One region of the Rhodococcus qingshengii JCM 15477 genome, then DNA from elsewhere that is predicted to be linked to it. Evidence: riboswitches for the same ligand, from Rfam matches in the RefSeq annotation. Region 1 holds a riboswitch; each other region holds the start of a gene.

What was found. A riboswitch is a leader RNA that binds a small molecule or an ion and turns the genes downstream of it on or off. The one in region 1 is predicted to bind cobalamin.
Region 2: it holds a riboswitch for cobalamin, as region 1 does, so the genes downstream of both, M0639_RS05290 (FecCD family ABC transporter permease) here and M0639_RS09795 (ABC transporter substrate-binding protein) in region 1, are expected to answer to the same signal.
Region 3: it holds a riboswitch for cobalamin, as region 1 does, so the genes downstream of both, M0639_RS03530 (CbtB domain-containing protein) here and M0639_RS09795 (ABC transporter substrate-binding protein) in region 1, are expected to answer to the same signal.
Region 4: it holds a riboswitch for cobalamin, as region 1 does, so the genes downstream of both, metE (5-methyltetrahydropteroyltriglutamate--homocysteine S-methyltransferase) here and M0639_RS09795 (ABC transporter substrate-binding protein) in region 1, are expected to answer to the same signal.

Annotation. Positions count from the first base shown of each region.
Region 1 covers NZ_CP096563.1:2,141,002-2,148,331, forward strand. Annotated here, with positions in the region: gene M0639_RS09785 (hypothetical protein) at 59-526, opposite strand; gene M0639_RS09790 (MMPL family transporter) at 594-2,714, opposite strand; cobalamin riboswitch at 2,786-2,931, shown strand; gene M0639_RS09795 (ABC transporter substrate-binding protein) at 3,048-4,043, shown strand; gene M0639_RS09800 (FecCD family ABC transporter permease) at 4,040-5,080, shown strand; gene M0639_RS09805 (ABC transporter ATP-binding protein) at 5,149-5,946, shown strand; gene M0639_RS09810 ((2Fe-2S)-binding protein) at 5,943-6,713, shown strand; gene phoA (alkaline phosphatase) at 6,745-7,330, opposite strand, start outside.
Region 2 covers NZ_CP096563.1:1,158,772-1,166,101, reverse strand. Annotated here, with positions in the region: gene M0639_RS05295 (ABC transporter ATP-binding protein) at 1-344, opposite strand, end outside; gene M0639_RS05290 (FecCD family ABC transporter permease) at 341-1,348, opposite strand; cobalamin riboswitch at 1,466-1,601, opposite strand; gene M0639_RS05285 (TetR/AcrR family transcriptional regulator) at 1,618-2,292, opposite strand; gene M0639_RS05280 (alpha/beta hydrolase) at 2,279-3,217, shown strand; gene M0639_RS05275 (cation diffusion facilitator family transporter) at 3,228-4,175, shown strand; gene M0639_RS05270 (hypothetical protein) at 4,204-4,506, shown strand; gene epsC (serine O-acetyltransferase EpsC) at 4,565-5,143, opposite strand; gene cysK (cysteine synthase A) at 5,149-6,084, opposite strand; gene M0639_RS05255 (phosphoenolpyruvate carboxykinase (GTP)) at 6,282-7,330, opposite strand, start outside.
Region 3 covers NZ_CP096563.1:775,663-782,992, forward strand. Annotated here, with positions in the region: gene M0639_RS03520 (flavin-containing monooxygenase) at 1-975, shown strand, start outside; gene M0639_RS03525 (CbtA family protein) at 1,035-1,811, opposite strand; gene M0639_RS03530 (CbtB domain-containing protein) at 1,802-1,996, opposite strand; cobalamin riboswitch at 2,022-2,160, opposite strand; gene mhuD (mycobilin-forming heme oxygenase MhuD) at 2,249-2,557, opposite strand; gene M0639_RS03540 (alpha/beta fold hydrolase) at 2,603-3,340, shown strand; gene M0639_RS03545 (HIT family protein) at 3,325-3,750, opposite strand; gene M0639_RS03550 (helix-turn-helix transcriptional regulator) at 3,789-6,476, opposite strand; gene M0639_RS03555 (hypothetical protein) at 6,701-7,330, shown strand, end outside.
Region 4 covers NZ_CP096563.1:5,031,689-5,039,018, reverse strand. Annotated here, with positions in the region: gene M0639_RS23010 (ABC transporter substrate-binding protein) at 1-741, shown strand, start outside; gene metE (5-methyltetrahydropteroyltriglutamate--homocysteine S-methyltransferase) at 800-3,064, opposite strand; cobalamin riboswitch at 3,224-3,448, opposite strand; gene M0639_RS23000 (helix-turn-helix domain-containing protein) at 3,530-3,967, opposite strand; gene M0639_RS22995 (response regulator transcription factor) at 4,187-4,816, opposite strand; gene M0639_RS22990 (sensor histidine kinase) at 4,813-5,937, opposite strand; gene M0639_RS22985 (ABC transporter permease) at 5,938-6,732, opposite strand; gene M0639_RS22980 (ABC transporter ATP-binding protein) at 6,732-7,330, opposite strand, start outside.

The sequences.
Region 1 (7,330 bases):
TCCGCCAGTAGACCGGCGCACCATCGTCGAGGCGATGGAGTGGCCAGGCCGGCAAACCCTAGGCCGGTTCAGCGCCCGACAAGTCCTCGACCGCATACGGGGTCGTTCCTTCGAACAGAACACCGATCCCGAAAGGATCGGCCATCTCGAGCCTTGACTCAGCGAACCGCAGCAGCCAGGTTCCGTCAGCCCAGATCACCGCCTCAGGTTCGCCGAACAGTGACTCCGTGGCGTCCAACTCCACGAGTTCGGAGTGGCGGAGGCCGAACTGTGGCCCACGCAGCTGTTGACGCAGGTAATCGGCGGCGACTTCGGCAAACTCACCGAACCGGGCCATCACGGTCGCAGCGAGCTCACACACCGCAGACTCCGGCACGGTGGCCGGCTCGATAACCAGACTCACCGGCCTGGAGTCACCGACCCCCTGGACATCGATGATCGATGTCCAGCACGCCAACGAATCGTCCGAGTCGACACGCGAAAACACTGCTGAGCCGACCACAACACTCTCAGGTAAGTCATCCACGACCCCTAGTCAAACACGGCTCTCCGCAGGATCCCAGGCACTCTTCAGTGACATGATCCAGTCGCGATCAGTGGCCGATGCCGACCTTCGCGTGAACCTTTTTCAGCCACACAGGAGCCCACCAGTTCGCTTCGCCCATCAACTTCACGAGCGAGGGCACGAGCAACATGCGGATGATGGTCGCGTCGACGATCAGCGCGACGATCATGCCGACGCCCAGGAACTTCATCACTGACAGCCCTGACATTGCGAAGGCCCCCGTCACCACTATCAGGAGTAAGGCGGCAGCCGTCACGATGCGGCCGGTGCGCTCGGTTCCGAACTTGACCGCTTCCTCTGTCGTCGCTCCCGCGTTCTTGGCCTCGACCATCCGTGACATCAGGAAAACCTCGTAGTCCGTGGACAATCCGAAGACCACCGCCAGGATGAGCACGACAAACGTCGCCTCCAGCGGAGTTTGACTGACCCCGAGGAGTTCGACGCCGTGTCCGTCCTGGAAGACGAAGGTGAGGACACCGAAGGTGGTCGCGAGACTCAGGGCTGCCATCAGCACCGCCTTGATCGGCAGCACCACCGAACCGAACGCGAGGAACAACAGGATCAGGGTGGATCCGACCATGATGAGGATCATCACCGGTAGCCAGTGCAGGACGGCGTTGTTGCCGTCGTCGACCATGGCTTGACCGCCGCCGACAAGCAGCACCGTTCCGTCGGGAGCGGAGATCGCACGCAGATCTGTCACTGCGGCGCTCTGTGATTGGGGTGTAGAGCCCTCGCTGTAGAGAGCCTGAACCGCGACGAGTTGATTGGTGCTCGCGACGACGGTCGCCTGACCGATGCCCTCGACTTGACCGGCGGACTCGGCGATCGCTGCACCTTCGGCCGGGGTGAGAGTGTTCCCGTCCTCGGCCTGAAGGATCATCGTTGCGCCGTTTCCGGTTTGCGGGAAGTCGTTGACCAACGTGTCCATTGCGACGCGAGCGGGGTCGTTGTCCGGTAGTGCGGTGTACGAGAGTTCTCCCAGCCGGGCGCCGAGCAGCGGCGAGGCCATCACGAGCAGCACGGCCACGATCGTCACCGAGACTGCGACCGGACGCTTCATCACCCACGTGACGACGCGGCCCCAGAACTTGCGCGAGCGTTCCTCGCCGCGTTGCGCCGCATCCTTGCGCCATGTCAGGGCGTTGATGCGATGCCCCAGAATGGCAAGTAGCGCAGGCACAGCGGTCAGCGACAGGACGGCCGCGCTCAATACCGCAGCGATCGCGCCGAAGCCCAGAGACCGGATGACGGCCTGGGGGAATACGAGCATGCCGCTGAACGCACAGATCAGCAGTAGACCCGAGAACATGACGGTGCGACCCGCCGTCAGAACTGTCCGCTGAGCAGCCGCTCCCGGGTCCGAGCCCGAATTCAGTTCTTCACGGAACCGACCGACCACGAACAGTCCGTAGTCGATGGCCAGTCCCAACCCGAGAAGAGAAGCGACGTTGATCGAGAACGAGGACACATCGGTGATCAGCGTGAGGATTCGCAGAACCGCCAAAGCACTCAGGACACTGAGTACACCCACGAACACGGGCACGGCAGCAGCGACGATGCCGCCGAAGATGAAGACCAACAGCACCAGAGTGATCGGAATGGCGATGGCTTCGGCGACCACCAGGTCCTTCTCGAGCTTGGTGTTGAATGCGACGCCGACGACGGTGTTACCCGCGAATTGTGCCTCGGCACCTTCGACTTCGAGCTTCGGCAAGAGATCGGCGAAAGTGGCGGGCGTGACGCCCGAGTCCGGTGCCAACGTGATCGCAACGGCCGCCATGGATCCGTCGTTCGAGAGCAGGCTGGCCTTCGCTGCGGCGTCTGTTCCCCAATACGATTTCACCGAAGCGGTCGGCACTTCGGTTTTGAATTGGTCGACGGCGGCTGTCACTGCCGGCCCGATGTCGTCCAGAGTCTTGCCGTCCGTGGGCGAGTAGATCGCGATGATGTCCGGGGTCTGCGGTCCGAGATTGTCTTCGATGATGTCGGCGACCTTCGCGGAGTCGCTGCCCGGATCGATGAAGCCGCCCTGGCTGAGCTTGCCGAACACTCCGAGTCCCCACACCCCACTGATGAGAACTATCAGAACCGCGAGGCTCAGTACCCACCATTTCCGGGCGACGACGGTTTGGGCCCAGCGTGTCATGTATCAACTCCGGTGTGTGGGGGCGTCTGGCCAGATCGACTGTAGTGGGCGTTTGGTCTTGAATCGGAAACGTCATGCATACTGCTCGAAGCACTTGCAAGCCACGTGTGTGGGGGAAGCCGGTCCGAATCCGGCGCTGACCCGCAACGGTAGGTCGATTCTCGGTAGTCACCGAGTGTCGGCAAGCCCGATTACCCGCCGCGCGGTGTGCGACATCCATTCGTCGTGGTCTACGAAAAGGAAGTCCAGCAGGAGCTCTGGCCGAGGATCAGCGTGCGGGCGGAGTTGTCTGTCGGATTCTCATTCGTGGCTCAGAGCCCTTACGAGGTCCCCGTGTCACTTCAGTTCTCCCCGTCCCGCGCCGCCGCTGTTCTCATCGCGGTCGCCTTGGTTTCGGCAGGTTGTTCCAAAGGTCAGGAATCAGAGTCGGCGTCTGCTGCGGAATCCTTCGCACAGCCGGTGTCCGTGACCAACTGCGATCGCGAGATGACCTTCGATTCGCCGCCGCAGCGCATCGTGTCTTTGAACGGACACGTCACCGAAGCCCTCATCGAGATCGGCGCGGGTGATCGGATTGTCGGGCGGGCGTACAGCGACAACCCGCCAACTGCCGAGACCGCCGATGTATTCAACAAGATTCCCAGCCTCTCCGATACGTTCCCCAGCATGGAGCAGGTTCTCGACGTCGATCCGGACTTCGTGGTCGGAGGAATGACCAGTGCCTTCAACGAGAAGCAAGGCCGTTCCCGAGACGCTTTCGGCGAGCGCGGAATCAACACCTTCCTCTTCTCGGAATACTGTGGCACCGGGTTCCCCGACATCGGATTGCTCGAGAACGACTACACGCAACTCGGTCGAGTCCTGGGCGTCGAAGATTCCGCCCGCGAGGTCGCAGAGGAGATCAGCGATGGTCTCGATTCCGTCCGCGCTTCGGTCGGAGACGCGGCGCCGGTACCGACCTTCTTCTACGACAGCGGTGACCAGGTTCCGACGACCATCGGCGGAGTCGGCGTCGGTCAATTGGTCGCGGAATACTCCGGCGTCTCGAACATCTTCGCCGAAGGGACAAAGCCCTACATCGACGCATCGTGGGAAGCTGTTGCCGAGCGTGCACCCCAGGCGATCGTGGTCATCGACTACGGCGACAAGACAGCCGAGCAGAAGATCGACTTCCTCCGTGCCCAGCCGTTGATGGCGACCACCCCTGCTGTGCAGCAGAACCGGTTCGTCGTGGTTCCTCTCGCTGACCTGTTCGAGAGTTCACGGTTGGTGCGTTCGGCACAGACCATCGCAACAGCCTTCCATCCAGGCGCTGACGCGGCGAAGTGACCCGCACGCGTTACGGGTACGGCGCCCTGCTTGTCGGCTTGGCGGTCGCCTTGGCGATCGTCCTGGGGTTGGCCGTCTCCTTGGGATCGGTTCGCATTCCCGTCGGTGACGTCTGGGCGATAGTCGGAGCCCGTTTGGCGCCAGGGACTTTCGAGACGTGGTGGACCGCGGCGCGGGAGTCGATCGTGATCGACTCCCGCCTGCCACGTGCACTCACTGCCGCGGTGGTGGGTGCTTCGTTGGCGATGTCGGGCGCTGTTGCTCAGGCTGTCACACGGAATCCTCTTGCCGACCCGTATCTGCTCGGAGTTTCGTCGGGTGCGGGATTCATGGTGGTGCTCGTGTCGGTGCTGGGTTTCGGCGCCGGCCTCCTCGGGGTTTTCACGATTCCGGTCGCAGCATTCGTCGGGGCGATGATCCCGTTGTTTCTCGCACTGCTGATCGGCGGCCGGTATCCGCAGCCGACCGCGATCATTTTGGTGGGTGTCGCGCTCGCCCAGATATTCTCGGCGCTCATCACCTTTTGCATCCTGGTATTGGCCGATGATCGGCACGTGACGTCGGTGATGCACTGGATTGCCGGCGGATTCGGTGATGCACGATGGTCGACGCTGATCTTCCCGACGATCACACTGGCCGTCGTCGGCACAGCCCTTCTGTTCAGTTCGCGATGGATGGACGTTTTGCAGACCGGTGACGACGGGGCTGCTGCACTCGGTATGAACGTCCGACGGTTCCGTGTCTTGTCCTTGCTCGCGGTCTCCGTACTGGCGGGCGCAGCAGTCAGCGTTGCCGGTGGAATCGGTTTCATCGGTCTGCTGATCCCGCATCTGGCCGGCTTCATCGTCGGCACCAGAGCAATTCGACTGCTCCCTGCTGCAGCCCTGCTGGGCGCCGTCGCGATGGTTGCCGCGGATACCGCTGCGCGCTCGGTGGCACAATCCACTGAAGTTCCGGTCGGAGTGATCACGGCCCTCGTGGGTGCACCGATCTTCGTCTGGATGCTCTACCGGCAGTATCGGAGGCTCGAACAGTGACACAGGCCAGAACAGTGACACAGGCCAGAACAGTGACACAGGCCAGAACAGTGACACAGACCAGAACAGTGACACTCCCGAAAGACTCCGAAACTGCGCCCCTGCTCGAACTCGTCGAGACCCGGGCGCGGCTCGGAAATCGCGAAGTGTTGCGCGGCATCACTTTCGCAGTCAAGTCCGGTGAAATATTGGGCTTGGTCGGGCCGAACGGCAGTGGCAAGACGACGGCGCTGCGCTGCTGCTACAACGCTTTGACGCCGACAGGTGGCGCAGTTCTGATCGATCAAGTCGACTCGACGACGCTCTCGCGTAAGGACATCGCCCGAACTGTCTCGGCAAGTGTTCAAGAACCCACTGTCTCGGCAGGACTGTCGGTTCGTGAATCGATCGCGCTCGGACGAACTCCGCACCGCAGCTGGTTGGACCGAAGTACGGAGCGCGATACCACCATCGTGGACCGGTGCATCGAGCAGGTCGGTTTGGTCGAGCTTGCCGGACGAGACGTATCGACCCTGTCGGGTGGTGAGCGGCAACGTGTCTCGATAGCTCGCGCATTGGCTCAGGAGCCCAAGGTTCTGTTGTTGGACGAGCCGACCAATCATCTCGATCTTCGTCACCAGTTGATCGTGATGGAACTGCTTACCGAACTTGCGTCGGCGGGGCTCGCAGTTGTGGTCACGATGCACGATCTACGGTTGGCAGTCGAGTACTGCGACAACCTTGCCGTGCTCACCGAAGGTGAACTCCGCGCGTGTGGGTCTACGGTCGAGGTGTTGGACGAGCCGTTGTTGGCCGAGGTTTTCGGCATCAGGGCGCGAGTCGAACGCGGAGTACGTCCGCGGATGGAGATATTGGGGCTGGCATGACGGAATCGGTGGCCGGGATCTACGCCCGTATGGCAGTAGCTGTGCCGTTCTTCGACAACCTGAGCGCGTATCCGGATACGGTGCCCGCGGTGTTGATGACCGACCCCCAGTGGTTGGCAGCACGTGTCGCCGATACGGCAGAGCGATGGGGGAGTGCGGACAGTCGAGTGAACGGCACGTTGTGGTGGTACTCGGCCAGCTCGACGCTGACCGGCATTCCGATCGGAACCGGGATGGTCACCGGGTTCGCGGCCGATCCATCGTTGGACGGTGGGCGGATCTTCTTGCGTGACAACGGCTATCTGGGCGGTTTTGCTGCCGGATCGGTCATCCCGATCTCGCGGAGTGTGGCGGAGTTGGGCCACGCGATGTTCCGCTCGCTCAATCCCGTGATCGAGGTACTCGCCGAGGTGTCCGGCGTTCGGCAGCAGGCGCTGTGGGCGATCACGACGGACTCCATCGCCAATCGCAGCCTCGATGCCGCCGGTAATGCGCGGGAGCGCGGAAGTGCATTTGCGGCCGGTCTGATCGAAGTTCTCCGCGGTGAGAACCCGGGCATTCCGGTCCCGCGTTTCGTGGACGTGGATCGCAGAGAATCTGCTGTGCGCGTAAGTAATCCATTGACGCCGGTGGCATTCGGGCGACGCAGATTCACGCAGCGGGCGTCGTGCTGCCTGATCTACGAGGTACCCGGTGAAGGCAAATGCACCAGTTGCCCGAAGCGCGCACCCGAAGATCGGGTGCGCGCCTTGGCTGCTCTGGTGTGACTGTGGGTGGGCGGATTCAGGTGTTATCGGATCAGTGAGCTGCGACCTTGGAACGGTCGAGTCCCAGCGCGTCGGTCATCGTGAAGAACAGGTCGGTCTGGTCCGTGAGACCGCTGACGTTGGCCGCATGCGGGCCGAAAGCTGCTACGCGCAACTGAGTTCCGGTGTGTCCTTCGGACTCGACGGCCGGATCCTCGGACGTTCCGTAGCTGATCGTCATCTCCGAGCCGTCCTTGGTGGTCAGCTTGCGGGTCAGGCCGGGGTAGACGATTTCCTGGGCGCGCTCGACCGGGATGTTCTGGTCCTTGGCGATGGTGGCGATGTCGTCGGCGCTGACATTGGTGACGATCTGGCTGGTGTGAGCGTGGTCGGCTGTGACGATGACCAGGGTTTCTCCGTCGGTCTTCGCGAATTCGAGTGCCTTCTGCACAGCTTCGTCGAGGTCGACGGTTTCACCGATCTGACCGCATGCGTTGGCTGCGTGATCCTGCTTGTCGATCGAGGCACCTTCGACCTGGAGGAAGAATCCGTTGTCGTTGACCTTCAGTAGGTCGATGGCCTTCTGAGTCATGTCCGCGAGCTTGGGCACGTCGGAGGTTCGCTTGGGGTTGTCGACG
Region 2 (7,330 bases), 980 kb from region 1:
ACGCTCCAGGGCTTTGCATGTGGTGTGCGGCCCAGACTCACGTACTCGTGAACCAACAAATCGGCGGGACTCTGCTCTTCCTGCGCCACAAAGGAAATGGCTTTGGCCCGCGACCGCGCGGGCATCGCGTGCACGGAGTCGCCGCCGACACGAATGTCACCGCCGGCGATCGGCCCGAGACCGGCGAGAGCACGCAAGAACGTCGACTTGCCCGATCCGTTCGGACCAACCACGCCGACTACTGCACCGGCGTCGGCCGCGATGTCGACGCCTTTGACGATGGTTCGACGGTCGATGCGGACAACTACTCCGGACGCGGTCAGCGCCAGGGCTCGGGCGCTCACGAACTGCCACCGAATCGGTAGCGCCGACGGCCGAGAAGCAGGAGAAACAGCGGGGCCCCGATCACCCCGGTCACCACGCTCAGCGGGATCTCGGTCGGCCGCAACGAGGTCCGCGCCACGACGTCGACCCACACCAGGAAGGACGCGCCGATCAGTGCTGCCGCCGGTAACACCACTCGATGTCTGGCTCCGACAAGCATGCGTGTGACGTGCGGTATGACCAGGCCTACGAAGGCAATCGCGCCGGACACCGCAACCATCGTGCCGACCAACGCTGCCAGCACGCCGAACAGCACGTTTCGCAGGGTTCGGATGGGAATACCGAGCGAAGCCGCGACGTCCGGTCCGGCCGCCAGCGCGTCCAGCCAACCGTGCAGCGCGAACACCGCTGCCGTCAGCAGGAACACAACGATGACCGGCGCCCACAACTTGTCCCAGGATGCCCCGGCCAAACTTCCCAGGAGCCAGAACAATACGGACTGCGCGGCCTGGGAATCATTGGTACGCAGCACCAGAAAACTCGCGATCGCCGACAGGGCGGATGCGGTAACGGTGCCGGTCAGAACCAATCGCAGTGGAGTGATACCGCCTTGCAGCGTCGCGATGGTGAAGACGAGAATCGCAGCTCCCAACGCCCCGATCATCGCGCCGAAACTGAGCGCCCACACTCCCGCGCCGGCGAACAGTCCGGTGGTGATGACGGCGGTGGCACCGACACTCGCGCCGGACGACACTCCCAGCAGGTGGGGATCGGCGAGAGCGTTACGGACGAGGGTTTGCACCACCGCGCCGGCGACGGCAAGACCAGCGCCGACGGCCAGACCGAGCAGTACCCGAGGTGCTCTGATCCCCCACACGATCGCAAGTTCGGAACGCGTGACGGGTGGGCCTCCGAAGCGCGAGTGCACCACGTCCACCACAGTGGACACGGGGAGCATCTCGGATCCGAACGCCAACGCGCACACAGCAGAGAGCACGGTGACGATCACCAGAGCGGGCAGCACGATACCCGGACCGAGTCGTCCTCGCGGTGCACCAGCCTTCGGCGCAGGCAGGTGGGTAGGTGGAGACAGAGCTCCGCCAACAGCATTCATGGTGTGACCGATCCATCCTCGTGGCATGACACAACGTCAACGAGGGTGGTATCTGGCTACGGTCGACGCAGGGACGACCTCACAGTGGCGGGACCGCGCCGGAATTGCACCGACTTCCCATTACCTCGATGATGACGTCAGAACCATAACGGACCGCGGTCACCATTCTCGACACCGGATCAAGGTTGCGACCCGATCATCGATCTCGCGTGCCGTACGACGGCTTCCGTTCGCACTCGAAGTTCTTCGGGTGAATCCGATTCCAGCACAACCCGATGCACCTGACTGTCCACGGCAGTCACGGTCAGCCGCGACGTCAACAACGCATCCTCCGCACTGAAACCGTGGCTCTGGAGTCGCTCCGAAAAGCCTAGTACCAGTTGACGATTCATTTCTTCGACCTGCTCGATGAGCTCACGCGTACGCGGAACCTGATCGTAGAGCAGGTGAAAGAACTCTCGCGGCTTACTGTTCACTTCGACCGCGCACTCCACCAACATCCGGACGGCCTCCTCCGGGGTGAGCTCACGCTCGACGATGTCGGCAAGGCAGAGCGCAAAACTCTCCCGCGCAGCACTCACGTGACGGTTCGCCAACTCCGAGAGGATCTCGTACTTGTCGCCGAAATACTGGTAGAGCGAGCCCACCGACACCCCTGCTTCGTCAGCGATCCGGTTGGTGGTCGCTGCCATGGCTTCCGAAGCGAAAACGCGAGTAGCTGCCTCCAGGATCGCGTCGTAGGTAGCCCTCGAGCGCTGCTGGGAGGGCCTTTTCCGCCGAGTCGACACGGTCCTCCGATGCGAGTTGTCAGCCGCGACGCCGATACCGAGAATTGTGTAGGTGACCAGCGCCAATTACTCGAAGTTTATGCCCGACCGGTACACCGACCACATGCCGGCGCCGACCCCGACGTGGTGGGAGTGGAACGGCAACACCGTCCACGTCGCACGGGCCGTGGTTCCAGACGCGCCGGTTCGTGTTCTCGGCATCCACGGCGCCGGCGGCTACTCGGGCGCGTTGTGGCCGTTCGCCGGGATCGGCGTGAAACTCGGAGCCGAAGTCCTCTTCCCTGACCTTCCGCTGTACGGCGACACCGTCGTAGCCGATCCCGCCGGCGTCCGGTACGAGCAGTGGGTCGATCTCCTCTGCGATCTCGTCCGGGCCGAGAAGGCAGCCGACGATCGGCCGCTGGTGTTGTTGGGAGCCAGCATCGGCGGTCTGCTGGCCTACGAGGTAGCCGCGCGGACCGGTCTGGCCGACGCCGTCGTCGCTACCTGCCTGCTCGATCCCTCGGATCCATCGGCCAGAGCTGCCGCGGCGCGGTTCGGCCCGATGGGTGTCTACGGCGCTCCCCTGATGCGGCGCACCGAACGACTGGTGGGCCGTATCCGCGTGCCCATCCGTTGGGTCGCCGACGTGGCGAACATGAGCAGCAATCGGGAGCTCGCAACGCTGTGCGCAACCGATCCGCGCGGTGGCGGTGTTCGGGTGCCACTCGGATTCCTCAGCAGCTACTTCTCGTTCGACCACACCGCACCCGAAGCATTTCGGACGACGCCCGTTCTGCTCACCCACCCGGCCGACGACCGATGGACGCCACCCGAACTGAGCCTGCAGTTCCTCCGCCGCATCAACGCACCCACCGAATTCGTGATGCTGGACGGGTGCGGGCACTTTCCCGTCGAAGAGCCGGGCCTGACGCAGTTCCACGACGCCGTCGCCACACTGCTGCACTCCGTCGCCGAGCGTCACCGCACGAAACCGTCGTCACCCGCCTAGCCTGAGAATCGTGAGCACCGAAACGGAAGCATCGGCCGACGAGAGCACCACGACAGTCGTACTGGCGTTTGCGGCGAACGCGCTGATCGCCGGTGCCAAGACGGCGGCCGCCATCGTCACCGGATCTGCATCGATGGTCGCAGAGGCCACCCACTCCTGGGCCGATACCGGCAACGAAGTGCTGCTGCTGATCGCGAACCGCCGCTCGAAAAGGGTTCCCGACCGAGACCAGCCACTCGGCTACGGCCGGGAGGCCTACATCTGGTCGATGTTCGCCGCCCTCGGACTGTTTGCACTCGGCGCGGGTGTCTCGATCACCCATGGCATCCAGGAACTGTTCCATTCCGAACCGGCGTCCGACTTCGGTGTCGCCTACGCCGTCCTCGGCGTCTCGTTCATCCTCGAAGGCATCTCGTTCCGGCAGGCGTACAAACAACTCCGAAACGAAGCGTCCGCCGTGAACCGCGACGTCATGACCCAGGCACTCAACACATCCGACCCGACGACTCGGGCCGTGTTCGCCGAAGATGCTGCGGCACTTATCGGTTTGGTCATCGCGTTCGTCGGTGTTCTGTTGCACCAGGTCACCGGTTCACCCGTCCCCGACGCCCTCGGCTCCATCTTCGTCGGCATTCTCCTCGGGGTCATCGCAATCATTCTGATAGATCGGAACCGCCGCTTCCTGGTCGGCGAAGAGGCCTCACCGACGCTGCGGGCAGCAGCCATCGAAGCTCTCACCCAACTGCCCGAGATCAACCGAATCACGTTCCTGCGTATGGAATACCTCGGGCCGCGACAGGTCTACCTGGTGGCCAGCGTCGACCTGGTCGGTGACTACGCGGAATCCCGTGTGGCCCACACGTTGCGCGAACTCGAGCGCTCACTCGAGCAGAGCCCACGTGTCGTGCGGGCGATCCTGACCCTCTCGACCCCCGAAGAACCGTCGATCACAGTCTGAACTTCCGGCCGGGCGATAGGCTCGGGCGATGCGCACACTGATCGTGATTCTGGCGGTTCTGGGATTTGTCGTCGGGGGAATTCCCCTGGTGGGCAGTCTGATCGACGTGATGACCAGCCCTGACGAGACCATCGTCTATCAGGGCTCCTACGTACCGTTCCGGGACGTGCAGATGGCTCGGGACTACGAGTCGACAATAGCCACCGCCTACGAACCCTTAGACGGACCGCGCTGGCTCGTCCTGGCCTGCTATCCCTTGATCGGAGCAGCATTGGGCGCTGCGACGGCCGTCGTACTGGGACGTCGCGGGTGGCACCTGACGCGAGCCTGAGCCGACGCCGATGGCCACCCGCCGTCTACACGAGGGTGGCCATCGAAGAAGGAGTGCTTCAGATGTACATCGCCGGATCGATGTAGCTGTTCGGGTCCACCAGTTTTTCCTTGGTGGTCCGTGGCCGCGCCACCGCCGGGATACCCGTCGCGATGGATTCGGCCGGAACATCTCTGGTGACAACGGCATTGGCGCCGATAGCGCTACCTTCACCGATGACGACAGGTCCGAGGATCTTGGCACCAGCGCCGACGGTGACCCGGTCTCCCAGCGTCGGGTGACGCTTGACCTGCTCGAGCGAGCGACCACCGAGAGTGACGCCGTGATAGAGCATCACGTCGTTACCGACCTCGGCCGTCTCCCCGATCACGACGCCCATGCCGTGATCGATGAAAAACCGCCGACCGATGGTGGCACCGGGATGAATCTCGATGCCGGTGACGAAGCGTGTCAGCTGCGAGAGCACTCGCGCCGGGCCGCGTAGCGCAGGGACGGCCCACATGCGATGTGCAACCCGATGCGCCCAAATAGCATGCAGCCCTGAATAAACGAGCGCGTTCTCCACATTGCTGCGCGCGGCAGGATCCTGACCGCGCGCAGCCTGCAGGTCCTCGCGAATTGTCCCGAGGATACTCACAAGTCTCAGTCCCGGATGTGTTCGAACAGCGGGGTGGAGATGTAACGCTCGCCGAAGTCGCACACGACAGCCACGATCAGCTTGCCGGCGTTTTCCGGACGCTTCGCCAACTCGAGTGCTGCCCAGACGATGGCGCCGGACGAGATGCCGCCCAGGATGCCTTCCTTGGTGCCGAGTGCGCGAGCGACCTCGATGGAATCGGGGAACGAGACGTCGATGATCTCGTCGTAGATCTCGCGATCGAGGACGTCGGGCACGAAGTTCGCGCCGATTCCCTGGATCTTGTGGGGGCCGGGCTGGCCACCGTTGAGGATCGGCGAGTCGATGGGCTCGACGCCCACGATCTTAACCTCGGGCTTGTACTTGCGAAGGGTGCGTCCGACGCCGGTGATGGTGCCGCCGGTGCCGATGCCGGACACGAAGATGTCGACGGCGCCGTCGGTGTCGGCCCAGACCTCTTCGCCCGTCGTTGCCTCGTGGATGGCCGGGTTGGCCGGGTTCGCGAACTGGCTGGCCGAGACAGCGTTCTCGGTCTGCTCGACGATTTCCTTGGCCTTGGCGACCGCACCGGCCATGCCCTCGGATCCCGGGGTCAGCACGATCTCGGCGCCGTAAGCACGCAGCATCACGCGACGCTCGGTGGACATGGTCTCGGGCATGGTCAGGATGACCTTGTAGCCACGAGCAGCACCGACCATGGCGAGTGCGATACCCGTGTTACCGCTGGTTCCCTCGACGATCGTGCCACCGGGCTTGAGTGCTCCGGACTTCTCGGCGGCGTCGATGATCGCCACGCCGATCCGGTCCTTGACGCTGTTGGCCGGGTTGTAGAACTCGAGCTTGACGGCGACCTGTGCGTCCAGGCCCTCGGTCAGACGGTTGAGCCGCACGATCGGGGTGCGCCCGACCAATTCGGTCACGTTGTTGTAGATCCCGCTCATATCTGGTCCTCCTGAGGATCGAGTGTGTCGACCCGCTCGCTGATCACTGCTTTACGGCTGAACTGCATAACGGCTGAACTGCTTAACGGCTGAACTGCTTAACGGCTACAGGCAAGGGCATACAGACGACCGATGCCGCATCGGTTCATCAAATTGAACCAATGCGGCATCAGGCCACTACATACGGGGGCGGTTTATCAGGCCAACCGCTGCTTCAGAGCTTCGAACTCGTCGCGAATGCCGGTCGGCAGCTTCTCGCCGACGAAGTCGAACCACTCTTCGATGAGCGGGATCTCGGCCTTCCACTCGTCGATGTTGACCGCGAGGGCCTCGGTGATGTCGGCGTCCGACACGTCCAGGCCTTCGATGTCGAGTGCCGATCCGGTGGGAACGACGCCGATCGGGGTGTCGATACCGGCAGCCTTGTGCTCGATACGCTCGACGATCCACTTCAGGACGCGAGAGTTCTCGCCGAAGCCTGGCCACAGGAAGCGTCCGTCGTCGCCGCGGCGGAACCAGTTGACGTAGAAGACCTTGGGGAGCTTGGACGCGTCCGCGGACTTGCCGAGGTCGATCCAGTGCTGGAAGTAGTCACCGACGTTGTAGCCGAGGAACGGCAGCATTGCCATCGGATCGCGGCGAACCGTACCGACCTGGCCTTCGGCTGCTGCGGTCTGCTCGGAGCCGACCGTTGCACCCATGAAGACGCCGTGCTGCCAGTCGCGAGCCTCGGTGACCAGCGGAACCGTCGTCTTGCGGCGTCCGCCGAACAGGATTGCCGAGATCGGCACGCCCTTCGGGTCGTCCCACTCGGGAGCCATGATCGGGCACTGCGACATCGGGGTGCAGTAACGCGAGTTGGGATGAGCCGCATGGGTGCCCGACTCGGGCGTCCACTCGTTGCCCTTCCAGTCGATCAGGTGCTGCGGGTCGCCTTCGAGGCCTTCCCACCAGACGTCACCGTCGTCAGTCAGAGCGACGTTGGTGAAGACCGTGTTGCCCTGGTCGATGGTGCGCATGGCGTTGGGGTTCGAGGACCAGTTGGTGCCGGGAGCCACGCCGAAGAAACCGAATTCCGGGTTGACGGCGTACAGCTGTCCGTCCTCACCGAAACGCATCCAGGCGATGTCGTCACCGAGGGTCTCGGCGCGCCACCCGGGGATGGTCGGCTGGATCATCGCGAGGTTGGTCTTGCCACAAGCGGAGGGGAATGCCGCCGCGATGTAGTAGGCCTTGTCCTCGGGCG
Region 3 (7,330 bases), 1.4 Mb from region 1:
GAGGTCAACCGCAACGGCGAGAAGCTGACGTTGCGTCCCAAGCAGTTGGTGATGGCGACGGGTATGTCCGGCAAGGCCAACGTTCCGACGTTCCCCGGGCAGGACAAGTTCCTCGGCGATCAGCACCACTCGAGCAAGCACCCCGGCCCGGATCAGTACGTGGGCAAGAAGGTCGTCGTGATCGGGGCCAACAACTCCTCGCACGACATCTGCGGTGCACTGTGGGAGAACGGCATCGACGTCACGATGGTGCAGCGCAGCTCGACGCACATCGTGAAGTCGGATTCGCTGATGGATTTGGGCTTGGGCGATCTGTACTCGGAGCGAGCACTGGCCGCCGGCATGACGACACACAAGGCGGACCTCACGTTCGGTTCGCTGCCGTACCGGATCATGCACGAGTTCCAGATCCCGGTGTACGACGCAATCCGTGAGCGCGACAAGGATTTCTACGATCGCCTCGAGAAGGCGGGCTTCGAGCACGACTGGGGCGACGACGGTTCGGGCCTGTTCATGAAGTACCTACGCCGTGGCTCGGGCTACTACATCGATGTCGGCGCTGCCGAACTGGTTGCCAATGGAGACATCAAGCTCGCGCACGGCAACATTCGTGAGCTGACCGAGAACAGCGTGATCCTCGAAGACGGTACGGAATTGCCTGCCGACGTGGTGGTCTACGCGACCGGCTACGGCTCGATGAATGGCTGGGTGGCGGATCTGATCGGTCAGGACACCGCCGACAAGGTCGGCAAGGTGTGGGGCCTGGGCTCGAATACCACCAAGGATCCGGGACCGTGGGAAGGCGAGCAGCGCAACATGTGGAAGCCGACGCAGCAGGAAGCGCTGTGGTTCCACGGAGGCAATCTGCACCAGTCGCGCCACTACTCGCTGTACTTGGCGTTGCAATTGAAGGCGCGTTACGAGGGCATCCCGACACCGGTGTACGGACTGCAGGAAGTGCATCATCTGAGCTGAAACAGAACTGCTGTGCGCCTTTATTAACCGCGGGAGGTTAATAAAGGCGCACAGCAGGTTCAGCGAAGGGCGTACTTCTTTGCTACTTCGGTGTCCTTGGTCGCGCGCTCGGTGAGGAAGGCGAATGCCAACCCGAGCACGAGCCAGAGCGTCGCCTGCGTAGCGAGCGAGGAAAGTCGGAACTCCCACAGCAGAGTTGCCGGGAAGTCCTCGCCCACCTCGTTGATGCCGGGAAGCGAGACGTAACCGATCGCGACGATCACCAGGAACGCAGCCACCGGAGCAGCGATGCGCACGCTGAGGAACTCGTGCCCGGAAACTGCCTTTGCCGCCGCTGCTGCCGCGGTGACGGACAGCAGCCCGAGAATCACGGCGGCCAGCCACAGCAGTGTGCGCTGGTTGATGGTGTCGGGATCTCCGACGGCCGGCGGATTGGCCGGGTACTTGAAAAAGGGGACGGCCTCGATAGCCAGCCAACCACCGACGGCGATGGCGATCGCCAACAACGGCCCGGACATTCCGGTGAGTCGTCGAGCGTAATTGGCAACGACCGAGAAGATCGCCCCGAGTGCCAGTCCGGCAAGCGCTGTGGCCAGGAACAGCCCGGCGCGCTGCCCGTCGCGGCTCACCAGTGGTTCTTCTTCGTCACCGTGCGAATGCCCAGCGGCTTCGCCGGAAACCTCACCGGTGGCGCTGTTGGCTTCTTCGATCGCAATGGCAGCGTTGACGTGCGGTTCACCCAGCACGAATGCAACTCCGCCGGCAAGGATGCCTGCGATCAGACCAGCCAACAAACCACGAATGAGAAGCTTCGTGAAATTGTCGGCTAGTGGCACGGCAGGCCCATCAAGTGTCGACCGTCGTGCATCAATTCATGCATGTACATGCCGGTGCGAGAGATAGCGCCCTGGTCGAATCCGACCAGGTAGAGAGCCAGCATCGCGAACAGAACTACTGCAGCGGCGAGGAAAGCAAGACGAGTCGAATCGATCGACGTATCGGGAGAATAGGCGAGAGCCATCGAAGCCTCCTGGGATTTTCGCGTCCCCTAGGTCCATGCGATGGCCGAAGTGTCTGGCTGTCGAAATTGTCGTGCCGAAAAAGGCACTTCACCTCGAATTACAGTGGCGCGACCGCTCCGGGCTTTCACCGGATTCCTGTCGGACCATCGCGTTTACATGCGAACTTTTGCACTACAGCCCGCACCGTGTCAACGCGTGAAGCCGAGATGACCGTCGATTGTGCCCGCCAAGGCAGGCACAATCGCTCGAGATCAGCTCTTTGCGGCGACGTCCAGGACAACTTCGAATTCGAGCAACGACGCACCCGAAGCGACGGGCTTCGCGCGCTCGCCGGAATGGGCTTCACGGGCGGGGCCGTCACGCCAATCGGCGAACGCCTGCTCGGACTCCCATTGGGTCACCACGAAGTAGCGGCTCTCACCGGCGGTGGGGCGGAGGAGTTGGAATCCGAGAAAGCCCGGGGAGTTCTCGACTGCGTGAGCGCGTGCTGCGAAGCGCTTCTCCAGTTCGGGGCCGGCGCCCTCGGGGACCTCGATTGCATTGATCTTCACGACTGCCATGCAAGCGACATTACCCGCGCACCTTCACCGCGTACCGTGACACTCGTGTTGCATGACGAAGGTGGAACGGGACAACCGATTCTGTTGTTGCACGGCCTCATGGGCAGCTCCCGAACGTGGCTACGCCAGGTGCCGTGGATCCGCGAGTTCGGCCACGTCTACACCTTCGACGCTGCCGGTCACGGCAGGCCGGCGCCAGCGGCACTGACTACCGAGGCATTCGTCGAGGACCTGACATCGGCGGTTGCGTCCATCGAGGAGCCGATGATCGTGATCGGTCATTCGATGGGGGCTCTGCATGCGTGGTGCTTCGCCGCCGCGCATCCCGAAAAGGTTTGTGCGCTGGTCCTCGAAGACATGGCCCCGGACTTTCGTGGACGCACCGCTGCGGACTGGGCGCAGATGATCTCGGCGTGGCCGCAGCCGTTTGCTTCCGAGGAGGCGATGAAGGAATTCTTCGGCCCCGTCGCCGGCCAGTACTTTCTCGATTCTTTCGACCGCCGCGACGACGGGTGGTACCTGCACGGCGACGTGTCGACCTTCCGCGACATCTCGGAGGAGTGGGGCACGAGGCATTTCTGGGATCAGTGGAAGGCGATCGAGGTGCCGACCTTGCTGATCGAGGGAGAGTTCACCATCACCCCTGAGGGACAGATGCGAGAGATGGCCGAGAGGCCGGGAACTCGGTACGTACGTATTGCCGATGCAGGCCACCTGGTCCACGACGATCAACCGCAGCGCTATCGCGAAGTGGTGACGGAATTCCTTCAGACCGTGAGCTGACTTCGGATCGACGCGCCCACCTGCTCCAGCTCGACGGCTCGCCTGGCGAGGAGTCCAGCAGCGAACTTCGCCTTGTCGCCGCGATGGCGGGGGACGACGTGCAGGTGCGAGTGGAACACGGTTTGGCCCGCGGCACGCCCGTCGTTGACGAGAAAGTTGACTCCGTCAGCGGCGATGTCGCAGCGGCGTAGAGCTCCGGCGATGAGCGTGCCGACGCGGAACATCTCTGCGCCTTCGTGACTTTCGAGAGCATCGAGGTTCTCTGCATGACGCTTGGGGACCACCAGGGTGTGTCCGCGACTCACCGGCCGTGCATCGAGGAATGCGAGAGTTGTCTCGCTCTCGTGAACGAGAATCGCCGGCTCGGTCAGCGCGACGATCTTGCAGAAGACGCAGGAATCGGTGCTCATGCCTACAGAATGTAGTCCGAAATCAGATCCGACCCCGACTACAGCAAGCGCAGTTGGCGTGCCCTCGTGATCGCTTCGTTTCGATTGTGTACGTCGAGCTTCTTGTAGAGAGTGCGCAGTTGAGTCTTGACGGTGTTGACGGACACGTACAGTTTGTCGGCCATCGCAGCCGACCCCATGCCGAGCGCCAGGAGTGAGAGGACTTTCTGTTCGCGTTCGGTCAGCTCCACGATATGTACGAATTCCGGAAAAGATTCCGCAGGAGCCCTTTTCGAGAATTCGGCCAGTGCACGCGATTTCGTTTCGGCCATCGATTCGAGTTTCTCGACGTCCGACGATGCGATGGTCGCGAACGAACGTAGAAGTCCGGTCTGATCCGCGATGCTGCACGCTCTGGACCACTCCTGAGAGGCGAGGCGTGGCTCACCCAGCTCGGAGTGGGCAACCGCTTGCACCAGAAGCGATTCCATCTGTGCCCGCGGATAGGATACGCCAGACCAGTCGAACTGGTGACACAGCGCCACCGCGGCCTCGTTCTGGCCGATCCGCTGACGTAAACGCGCCACCGACGTGAGCGTCCACGGGTTGGCTGCAGGATCGATGATCTCCTTGGCCAGTGCTACGGCATTGTTCCCCTGTCCGAGAGCGAGCAAGAGATCGATCTCTGCGGATTGCAACAGAGGAAGCGCGAAAGATGTAGCCGTGTACTGCTTGGAATGTGCTTCGATCGCATTGTGGAGCAACAGTAGTGCCGCAGTGTGGTCGCCGGAGGTCAAGGCGAATTGGCAATGCGCATAGACGACGAATGCCCACAGTTCCTCGGTGTCGGACGGAAGACCGAGTTCGGTCAATGCGAGACGTGCGTCGTCGAAGTCGAGTGTGTCGAGAGCAGTGAGCGCCCGTGCTGTCAGGCCGGCGATCTTGACCACAGGTTCGAGCCAACCGCCGGGGTCCGGATGCTTCTGTTCGAGTTCGGACCAGTGTGTGGCCTGCCGCGGCTCACCAGCCAGCGCCCAATTCAGGGCGGCACTTCCCGCAGAGTTACGAGCGATGAAGTCGACTCCATGAGACAGGGCGCCGTGGTACGCCATTCGAGCCTTGATCGTGGATTCTGTGAACCTGCCGCTCAATTGAAAATTGATCGCCCATTGAAGTCGCATGAGAGGGAGCTGTGCGCTGACCGCTTCCGGGTTGTTCTCCAGCGCACTGCGACTGAGATGAGACAGGCGCCTGGTGGTTTCTGCTGCGAGCCCGTACTCGCCTGCCATCCTGAGCATGATCGATTGAACGCAGGCAATGCTCAAGGCGTCCTTCGCGCCGGCTTCAGCGCCGAGAGCCCACAGTTCTGCCGGCGATTCGGGTAGCAAGTCGACTACCGTCGAGCGCTCGCTAGGATGCATCGTGAACAGTGCGCGCCCTGCCTCCACGGCAGAGTGTTTGTCCGCTGCTTCCGCCGGAATCCGTTGGAGAGCAGAGCGAACCGAGTCCAGATTGTGGACGATCATCGTCACCCAGTGTTGCTCGACGATGTCTACTGCCAGGGTCCAGTTCTGTGCCTCGACCGCGTAGTCCAGCGCCGACGCGTGATGACCGTGGTCGAGTCGGTTGTGTGCGAGGAACGAAAGACGTTGCGCCGGATCGACTCCAGCGCGCTTTTGGTGCGCGAGTATCGATCGACGAATGGCGGGAGGCAGCTCCCAGGTTTCTTCGGCTTCGGTCTCGACCCGTGACAACAACCCGGCTGTCTCCAGTATCGCCAGGCGCACGCGAATCTGATGAACGGTCTCGCCATCCTCAGGGTGTTGGGACTCGAACAGCATGGCGGCGATGTCGACGGTGATCGATCGCGCAAAGGCCGTCGCGAGCAGGAACTCGAGTTGTTCCACATGATCAGCGGTCATGAGAACGGATTTGTTCACGTAGTCGTCGATCGCCTGCGCGATGTTCTTCCTGATCATCTGCTCGCGGTTGCGGCTACCCGATGTCTGGACGGCGGGAACGGCGACACGAACCAGCGCTGGCAGCCCACCTGTCAGGGATGTGATTTGTTCGGCATCACCGTCAGTCGTGTGTACGTCAGCTTGTGCGAGCAAATGGGCGGTATCGGCTCTCGTGAACAACAGCTCACTCGCGCTTATCACCTCGTGGTCCGTGTCGAGCAGGTACGGCTCGGAGAACATGCCGAAGCCCGAGAGCGTGACCACGAGGTCCAGGTTGTGGCAGAGGGCGAGGAGTTCGATCAACTGATCGTCCAACTCTGGTTCCGATATCAGATCCGGCCTGATCAGCACGAGCAGCACGGGGCGGCTGAGGGCGTTCAGGGATTTGGCGACAGCGGTGAAAGGATCGGCGAGATCGTCGACGTCGGGCAGTGCGATTCCGGCAGCGTGGATTCGATCGAGGACAACGGCCCAGAAATCTTCGAGTGTCGACGAGGGCCGTGGGGCCGAGACCCAGACGAGTATTCGTTCGGATGCCAAATGGGCGCGCAGCCACGATGCGATCAACGACGATTTCCCGTGGCCGTTCGGTGCACGGACGATGGTCAGCGCGGCACGTCGGTCAAGTTTGTCGAAGAGCGCTTGCCGGGGAATCGACGTCGCGAGGGTGCGCCTTTCGGGAATAGCTGCCCAGTCGTGGCCGTCCATCCCGAACATCAACGCGGACCCTTTCTGCTTTCGCGCCCCGCAATGATTGAAGAGTTTGGGCGGATTGTCTCGATCCATCTATCTACAGGGAGGAGCGTAGCTGGTGCGAATCCAGAGCGTGCCATCCCGGGCAATTCACCCGGGAATTCACCCCGGCTGAGAGAAGTTCACCCACACAATCACGCCGTCACCATTGGCTTTCGAGTCCCTCGAGCGACTTCTATTGAACGTAGCTCGGGATTCGCCAAATGTGGCCGCGAGCGCCTGTCGGAGGCCCGAGAGTCAGACATCGAAGGAGCGTCGTGAGAACTCGTCTGTCAGAGGTGCGGTCGAAGGCCGTTGTCGTCGGACTCCGGCCGAGAGCGTGGCGCCGAGGAGTGCGAGGTATCGGCATAGTTGTCGTGACCGGAGCTCTGGTGGTCGGCGCTGCTGCGCTCGGCTTGCTGCCGATGCAGTCGGATGTTCGATTGGCGGCCGAGGGAGAGTTCGTGCCTCCCTTCGCCGTCGAGCTGACGGTGATTGACGGTGCACCGCCCTTCGATCCCGCTGACGGTCCAGGGCTCGATTCGGGACCGTCCAACGGCATTGTCCGAGAGGGTGATCCGGTGACGTATGTCATCGACATCGGTGTCCGGGGCAACCCGCTCTCCGACGTGGTCGTGCAACTTCCGGTGCCTCGAGGTTTCGTTCTGCCGTCCGTGCCTGATTACTGCGGAGACGGCTCGGGTGTCGACGAGGTCGGATTACATTGCCTGATAGGCAATCTGGAAGCGGACCGGTACTTCACCCGAACGGCGACGATGACTGCGGGAAAGCGGGAAGACGCCGACGGTCTACCGATCGCTGCACTGGTCACCGCAGATCGGGGGGCGGTTCGCGTGCGGTCGGGCGATGTCACGGTGCGGGTGGCGACCACCCCGGGAGTGTGTGAT
Region 4 (7,330 bases), 2.9 Mb from region 1:
TTTGTGTACTCGGCCAGCATGGCCGGAGTTCTGGCAATCAATCAGCGCGACGATCGGGCAGCGAAGGACGAGCGCGTGCGTAAGGCGATTGTCGCTGCGGTGGACCCGAATACGTTCAACGAGCGAGTTCAGGGCGGCTTCGGCGAACCCGGCACCGACATGTTCGCGTCGTGGTCGCAGTGGCACGGATCGGTGGCCGGGAACGGCTTCGACCCCGAGGCGGCCAAGAAGTATCTCGCCGAGGCGAAGGCGGACGGTTACGACGGAAAACTGACGTACGTCGGGATGAACGATCCGGCGACGCAGCGCAGCGCACTGACGTTTCAGTCGCTCTTGCAGGCAGTGGGTTTCACGGTCGACATCACCTACGCAACCAGCATCAACGATCTGATTTCCATGCTGTACGCAAAGCACGACTACGACGTGTCCTACTTCGCGTTCAACGTGCTGGAAGAGTCACCGTTCGTGCGTATGTACGGCAACCTGTTCAGCGAATCGCCGTCGAACATCCTCGGTTACAAGAACGCTCGGATGGACGAGTTGCTCGGCAAGCTGCAAACAGCGTCGGGCGAGGATGAGCGGCGAGCCGTCATCGACGATATTCAGACCGTGGTCAACGAGACGGCGCCGATGGCCGTGGTCAACTCCGGCAAGGTCTTCATCCCGTGGCGCGAGAACGTCCACGGAGTGACCCCGAGTGCGGACGGGATTCTGCTCTTCGGCAACACGTGGTTGAGCTGACCCCCGTGCGCCTTTTTGGTAGTGCCCACTACCAAAAAGGCGCACCGGGGCTTTGCCCCTATAGCTCCGCTCGTACCAACTTCGCGGCTTCGACGAGGTTACGCAGTGACGCCTCGACCTCGACGGAACCGCGGGTCTTCAAACCGCAGTCCGGGTTGACCCACAACCGCTCGACAGGAACAGCTTTGAGTGCCTCACGCAGGGATTCGGCAATCTCGTCGACGCTCGGCACCCGCGGCGAGTGGATGTCGTAGACACCCGGGCCGACGCCGAGGTCGAACCCGACCGAACTGAGATCGTCGAGGACCTCCATGTGTGAGCGCGCCGCCTCGATGGACGTGACGTCCGCGTCGAGGCCGGCGATGGCGCCGATCACCGCTCCGAACTCGGAGTAGCACAGGTGCGTGTGGATCGCGGTGGAATCCGCGACGCCCGAGGTAGCCAACCGGAAGGCGCCGACCGACCAGTCCAGGTAGGCGCGCTGATCCTCGGCACGCAGTGGGAGTAGTTCTCGTAGAGCCGGTTCGTCGACCTGGATGATTCCGATTCCGGCGGCCTGCAGGTCGACGGTCTCGTCTCGAATGGCCAGTGCGACTTGATTTGCCGAGTCGGCGAGGGGTTGGTCGTCGCGGACGAACGACCAGGCCAGAATGGTGACGGGTCCGGTGAGCATGCCCTTGACCGGCTTGTCGGTCAGGGACTGCGCGTACGTGATCCAGTCGACGGTCATCTGTTTCGGGCGGGAGACGTCGCCGTACAGAATCGGCGGACGCACGCAGCGGGTGCCGTACGACTGGACCCAACCGTTGGCGGTGGCGAAGAATCCGTCCAACTGCTCCGCGAAGTACTGGACCATGTCGTTGCGTTCCGGCTCACCGTGAACAAGAACGTCCAGGTCCAGCTTTTCCTGGAGCGCAACAACTTCGGCAACTTCGGCGCGCATACGGTTGACGTACTCGGCTTCGTCGATCTCGCCCGTGCGCAGTGCTGCGCGAGCGATGCGGATCTTCGAGGTTTGCGGGTACGAACCGATAGTCGTCGTGGGCAGCGGCGGCAGAGAAAGCAGTTCGTCCTGGGCAGCGCGACGTTCGGCGGCGGGCGCGCGACCGGTCGCCGAGTTCAGCACGGCGGCCAGGCGTCCCCGAACACTCGCATCATTGAGTCTGCGATCGTCCTTGCGGGTCGACGCGGCCGCTCGTGCCAGAGCGAACTCGTCCTCCACCGACTCTCGGCCCTGTGTGAGAGCGGTTGCGAGAGTTACTACTTCCTTGACCTTCTCGGTGCCGAACGCGAGCCACGAGCGCAGGGCCTTGTCGACATCGGCCTCTGCGTCGAGAGTGTACGGAACATGCAGCAGGGAGCACGATGTGGAGACGGCAAGAGTATCCACGCTGCCCAACAGAGCACCCAACGTGCTCAGTGCCGAATCCAGATCCGACCGCCAGATGTTTCGTCCGTCGACCACACCGGCGACGACCAGTTTGCGGGCGAGTTCGGGGACGGAGCCGATCGAATCCTGACCGGCCACCAGGTCGACGGCAAATCCTTCGACGTCGGTGGACGCAAGCGCGGGCAGCGCCTCACGCAGCGAACCGAAGTACGACGCCAACAGGATCGACGGCCGCTCGGACAGCGCTGAAAGCTGTTCGTACGCAGCGCGTGCCGCTTCGATTTCCTCGTCGGTGCGATCGCCCACGAGGGCCGGTTCGTCGAGCTGAACCCAGCTCGCACCGGCCTTCGCGAGCCGGCCGAGTAGATCCGCGTAGAGGGGGAGTAGTTCTTCGAGTCGCGAGAGCAGCGGCTCGTCAGTGCCGACAGCCTTCGAGAGCAGCAGGAAGGTGACCGGTCCGATGACGACCGGGCGGGCTGCAATGCCGTCGGAAAGTGCTTCTGCCAGTTCGGACAAGACCTTGGACGGGTCGAGTGCGAACGTGGTGGACGGCGAGATCTCCGGCACCAGGTAGTGGTAGTTGGTGTCGAACCACTTCGTCATTTCGAGCGGCGCGATGGTGTCCGTCCCACGGGCAGCGGCAAAGTAGCGGTCCAACGGATCGGCGACCGACGCGACGCGGTCGGGCAGCGCGCCGAGAAGAACTGCGGTGTCGAGCATCTGGTCGTAGAAGGAGAAGGTATTGACCGGGACGGAGTCGAGGCCCAGGTCACGGAGGTCGGCCAAGCCCTGCCGACGGAGGTCACGGGCGACAGCCTGCAGGGCGTCGGCGTCGATGCGCCCTGCCCAGTAGCTTTCGGTTGCCCGCTTGAGTTCTCGATGAGGACCGATGCGCGGTGAGCCCAGCACGGTCGAAGTGAATGTTGTTGTCACGGAGTTTCTCCAGATTGCCAATGCACTGATGGCCACTGCCGGCAGACGGGTATACCTCACGAGACCCCGAGTTTCAGCGGGCAGCACTGCCCGCACCGCACGCGAGGTCCGATGGAGATCTACACGCCCATTCCACGAGGCGGTGGACCGTCGGGCACGGCGTGCCCGACACAGTCGGCAGGTCTTCGGACTCGCGGGCACTCGATCGAGTTGGATCGAACCTACTGGCCGTCGCTTCCCAGGCGGATGCCCAGTGCACATGAACGGCGGTCGTTCCTGCTTACCGCTGCGGGACAGTCCCGGATTTTCACCGGGTTCCCTCTCACCCCGACAGCTTGCGCTGACGGAGCTTCGACGCCGGGACCGGTCTTCGGGGCTCCTCATGACCGTGCCGGGCGAACCAGCTGCATCGACCAGCATAAGGCCAACCCTCCCTGAGCAGTCAAGGAGAGTCGGCGAAGGGCGCTATGCGCGTGACATGTAGGAATTCGAGTCCGGTGGTACACGCGGAAGATTTTCGGAGGAACGTAGATTCTCCGCCATTTCGACAAGCAGATCCTGTGAAGACGGTGAGAGGTCGACGACACGGGAGGTGAGGTTCCGCAGGCGCACGTTGTGCAGCTGTTCGAGGAGGGAGAGGTCTGCCTCGCCACCTGAGATCGCGGGCGGAGTGTGATCGGACGGGGCGTAGAAGTAGTCCGGATGGACGTTGAAGAAGTGGGCGAGGGCGGCAACCACTTCGGGTGACGGATTGGTTCGGACGCCGGTGCGCAGTTGCGACAGGTACGGCGTGGAGATACGGCAGCCGAACTCGGTCATGCCGCGAACGACCATCGCGTTGGTGACGTGAAAGTCGGCAGTCTCGAACAGCGAGTTCAAGCGATCGTTGAACTGGTTCGACATGAGACGTCCCTTCCCCCGCTACGCACAGGCTCCGTCGATTCAATTAACTGCATCATAGCCAGGTATCGAACGATTAGCTGTTTCGGATTCTCGCGAAGCGGTCGTTTGCAGGGAAAATCCCTAGGGTAGAAGGTCCCTACTTTGAGTGATCTGGACAAATCGCCATCACGAATCGAACGGCGAACTATTTGCCGGGGAAGGCTATTCCAGACGCGCGGATCAGAGCCAGCCGTTCGACTCGGCGATTCTGACGGCTTCCGCGCGCGTCGACGCACCCGTCTTACCCATCGCGGATGACAGATGATTTCGAACTGTCCCGGCAGACAGGAAGAGCGCCCCTGCGATGGCTGCCACGGGTGCGCCGTCGTGAGCGGCGCGCAGTACTTGGGTCTCACGCTCCGTCAGGGGCGACTCGCCGCTGACGAGGCTGTCGGCCGCAAGGGTGGGATCGACGACGCGCAGTCCGGCGTGGACACGCCTGACCGCGTCGGCAAGCTGCCTGGCGGGGGTGTCCTTGACGACGAACCCGCCGGCCCCGGCGTGCAGGGCTTTACGAAGAAATCCGGGACGGCCGAACGTGGTGACGATCAGAACCCGGGTGTCGGGTGCTGCCTCGCGAAGGGCCGCCGTCGCGGCGATTCCGTCCATGCCGGGCATCTCGACGTCCAGAAGCGCGACGTCCGGGCGGTGTTCGAGAACGGCGGACACCACCTCGTCGCCGCGACCGACCTCGGCTACCACGGACAGGTCGGATTCCAGATCGAGCAGCGCGGCCAAAGCTCCTCGCACGAGCGCCTGATCGTCCGCCAAGAGCAGCCGTATGGTTGCTCGATCGCCCTGGCTGTTCACTCTGTCTCCTGTTCGACTACTTGAAGTGCAAACCCCTGCGGCTGGGGATGAGTGATGATCACTCGTGCGCCCGACGCTCCGGCGCGCTCGCGCAATCCGATCAGACCGTTTCCGGAAGACGTCGACTCGGCCCCTCGTCCGTCGTCGACGACCGACGCACTATTTTCGTCGACCGTGATCCGGCAGTGGGTCGCACCGCTGTGTCGAACGACGTTGGTGACGCCCTCACGGATCGTCCATGCAAAGAGTTCCCGAAGACGCGTGGGAACCATGTCGGTACTGCTCGGCACCTCGTCTTCGATACCAGCCGCACGCAATGCCTCTCGCGCTCGGGCTATCTCGACGGGAAGAGAAATCCCACGAAATCCTTCGACGGCCGAGCGCACGTCCGCCAGCGCGTCTCGAGAGAGCCTTTCGAGGTCGTCGAGTTCGCTGCGTGCACGTTCGATATCGACATCGAGTAGGCGATTGGCCAGTTCGGCTTTGATCGTGATGACGGTCAGCGAGTGCCCGAGGATGTCGTGCAGATCCCGCGCCATCCTCGTTCGCTCCTCCATGATTGCCCGCTGCTCCTGCTCTTCGCGTTCGTGGAGTATGGCGAAGTTGCGGCTGATCAGGGACATGATTCCCCAGGTCGCGAACGCGGCCGCGCAGACTCCGAGTGAGAGTCCGGAGTAGTTCCCCCATCGGGACGAGAGGCTGACTATCTCCACGGAGGCCGCGAACACCAAGGCGAGAATGCCGCCGGCGACGGTCGGCAACAGCGTCACCGCTGTCACCGCGAGGTACGGTGCTGCTGCCAAACCCGTCGGACCGACGCTCACGATCATCACAGCGGCCAACGCGGTCAAGGCGGACAGAGCCAGTGCAGCTTCGCGAATCGTCGGCCGAGTCATCGTCATTCGACGCCGCTGCTGCGTTGTGGCGAAGGTGTAGAGGTAGAGGGCACTGAAGGCGATCGTCGCGAGAATCCCTGTCCAGCCGCGCAGTTCGTCGCGTAGATTCCACCCCTCGATCAGCGGCCCGCCGAGAAATACCATCCAGACCGCCGCGAAGAGAACGCCGAAACGATTCCGCCGCGGGAGCGCGACGGAATCTTCTCGGTCAGTCGTTTGCGACAACTACACACGCTCCGTATCTCGTTGGAACCGCCAGATCGCTCCGCCGGCGAAGATGGCGAACCACACCAGGATATTGACGATCCAGGTCCAGTGAATGCTATTGCCCGTCAACGGTGCGTGGGCGAGGGCGTTGATGCCGAACATCGGGGTGAACTGTGCGATGGTCGCCCATACGGAACCGTCGGTGAGTGGTACGAAGAGTCCGCCGCCGAATGCGAGCAGAGCCAGTCCCGGTCCGAGCAACTGCATGACGTTCTCACTGGGGAGTAGGTACCCCATGAACAGGCCGAAGGCCGCGAAGATCGACGATCCCAGCCAGGCGATCAATGCCGTTGTGAACCAGAGTGATCCGTCCATCTGCGCCGAGGTGAACGCGCCGACGACGTAGACCACGAGAATCGAGACGAGACCGAGCAGCATCGCCATGATCAGTTTGACGGCGATGTAGGCGACCGGGGTCAGGGGAGTCAGCCGAAGTTGTCGGCTCCACCCGGACGCTCGTTCGATCGAGACCATCGCGCCGCCGCTGGTGGTGGCCAGCATCGCGCCGTACAGGGCCATGCTGATCATGATGTACGCGGCGACATTGCCGTGCCCGATCCCGTGGTCGTCGTCGCCTTGACCGAGACCGAAGACGAGGAAGAAGACAACCGGCATGACGAGCGTGAAGATCATCGTGCGCCGGTTGCGAGTCAGGCGACGAAATTCCAGTCGCAGTAGCGTCGTGTTGAATCCGCCGAGAGGTACGACGGTTCGCTCGGCTCCGTAGGTACTCGCTTCGGTTGCAGTGGTCATCACTTCTGTCCTTCGGAGTTGTTCGACGTGAGTGCGATGAATGCGTCTTCGAGGCCACGCGAGACGATTTCGAGATCGCGAGCCTGCGTATTGGTCAACAGGAACCGTGCAACGGCATCGGTGTCGCCCGAGTGCACGAGCAGCGACTCACCGCGCACCTCGACGGCGTCGGAGTTCGGTATGGCTCGCAGGAGTTCGTCGGTGATGCCTGGAACAGTCGCGCGCAGGGTGCGCCCGGACGCCATCGCCTTGACCTCGGCGGTGGTCCCGTCTGCGACCACGGTGCCTTGCCTGACCAGGATGATGCGGTCGGCGTAGACATCGGCCTCTTCGAGGTAGTGCGTCGCAAAAAGCACAGTGCGACCGTGATCTGCGTCGGCGCGGATGGCGGACCAAAAGTCCCGACGCCCTTCGACGTCCATGCCGGTGGTGGGCTCGTCGAGAATGAGCAATTGCGGGTTCGACAGCAACGCCATCGCAAATCGCAATCGCTGTTGTTGTCCGCCTGAGCATTTGCTGACCAGGCGATCGGAGATGTCGAGGATTCCGGCTCTCCCCAGCACTTCGTCGACCGGACGGGATTGGGAGTACAGGCTGG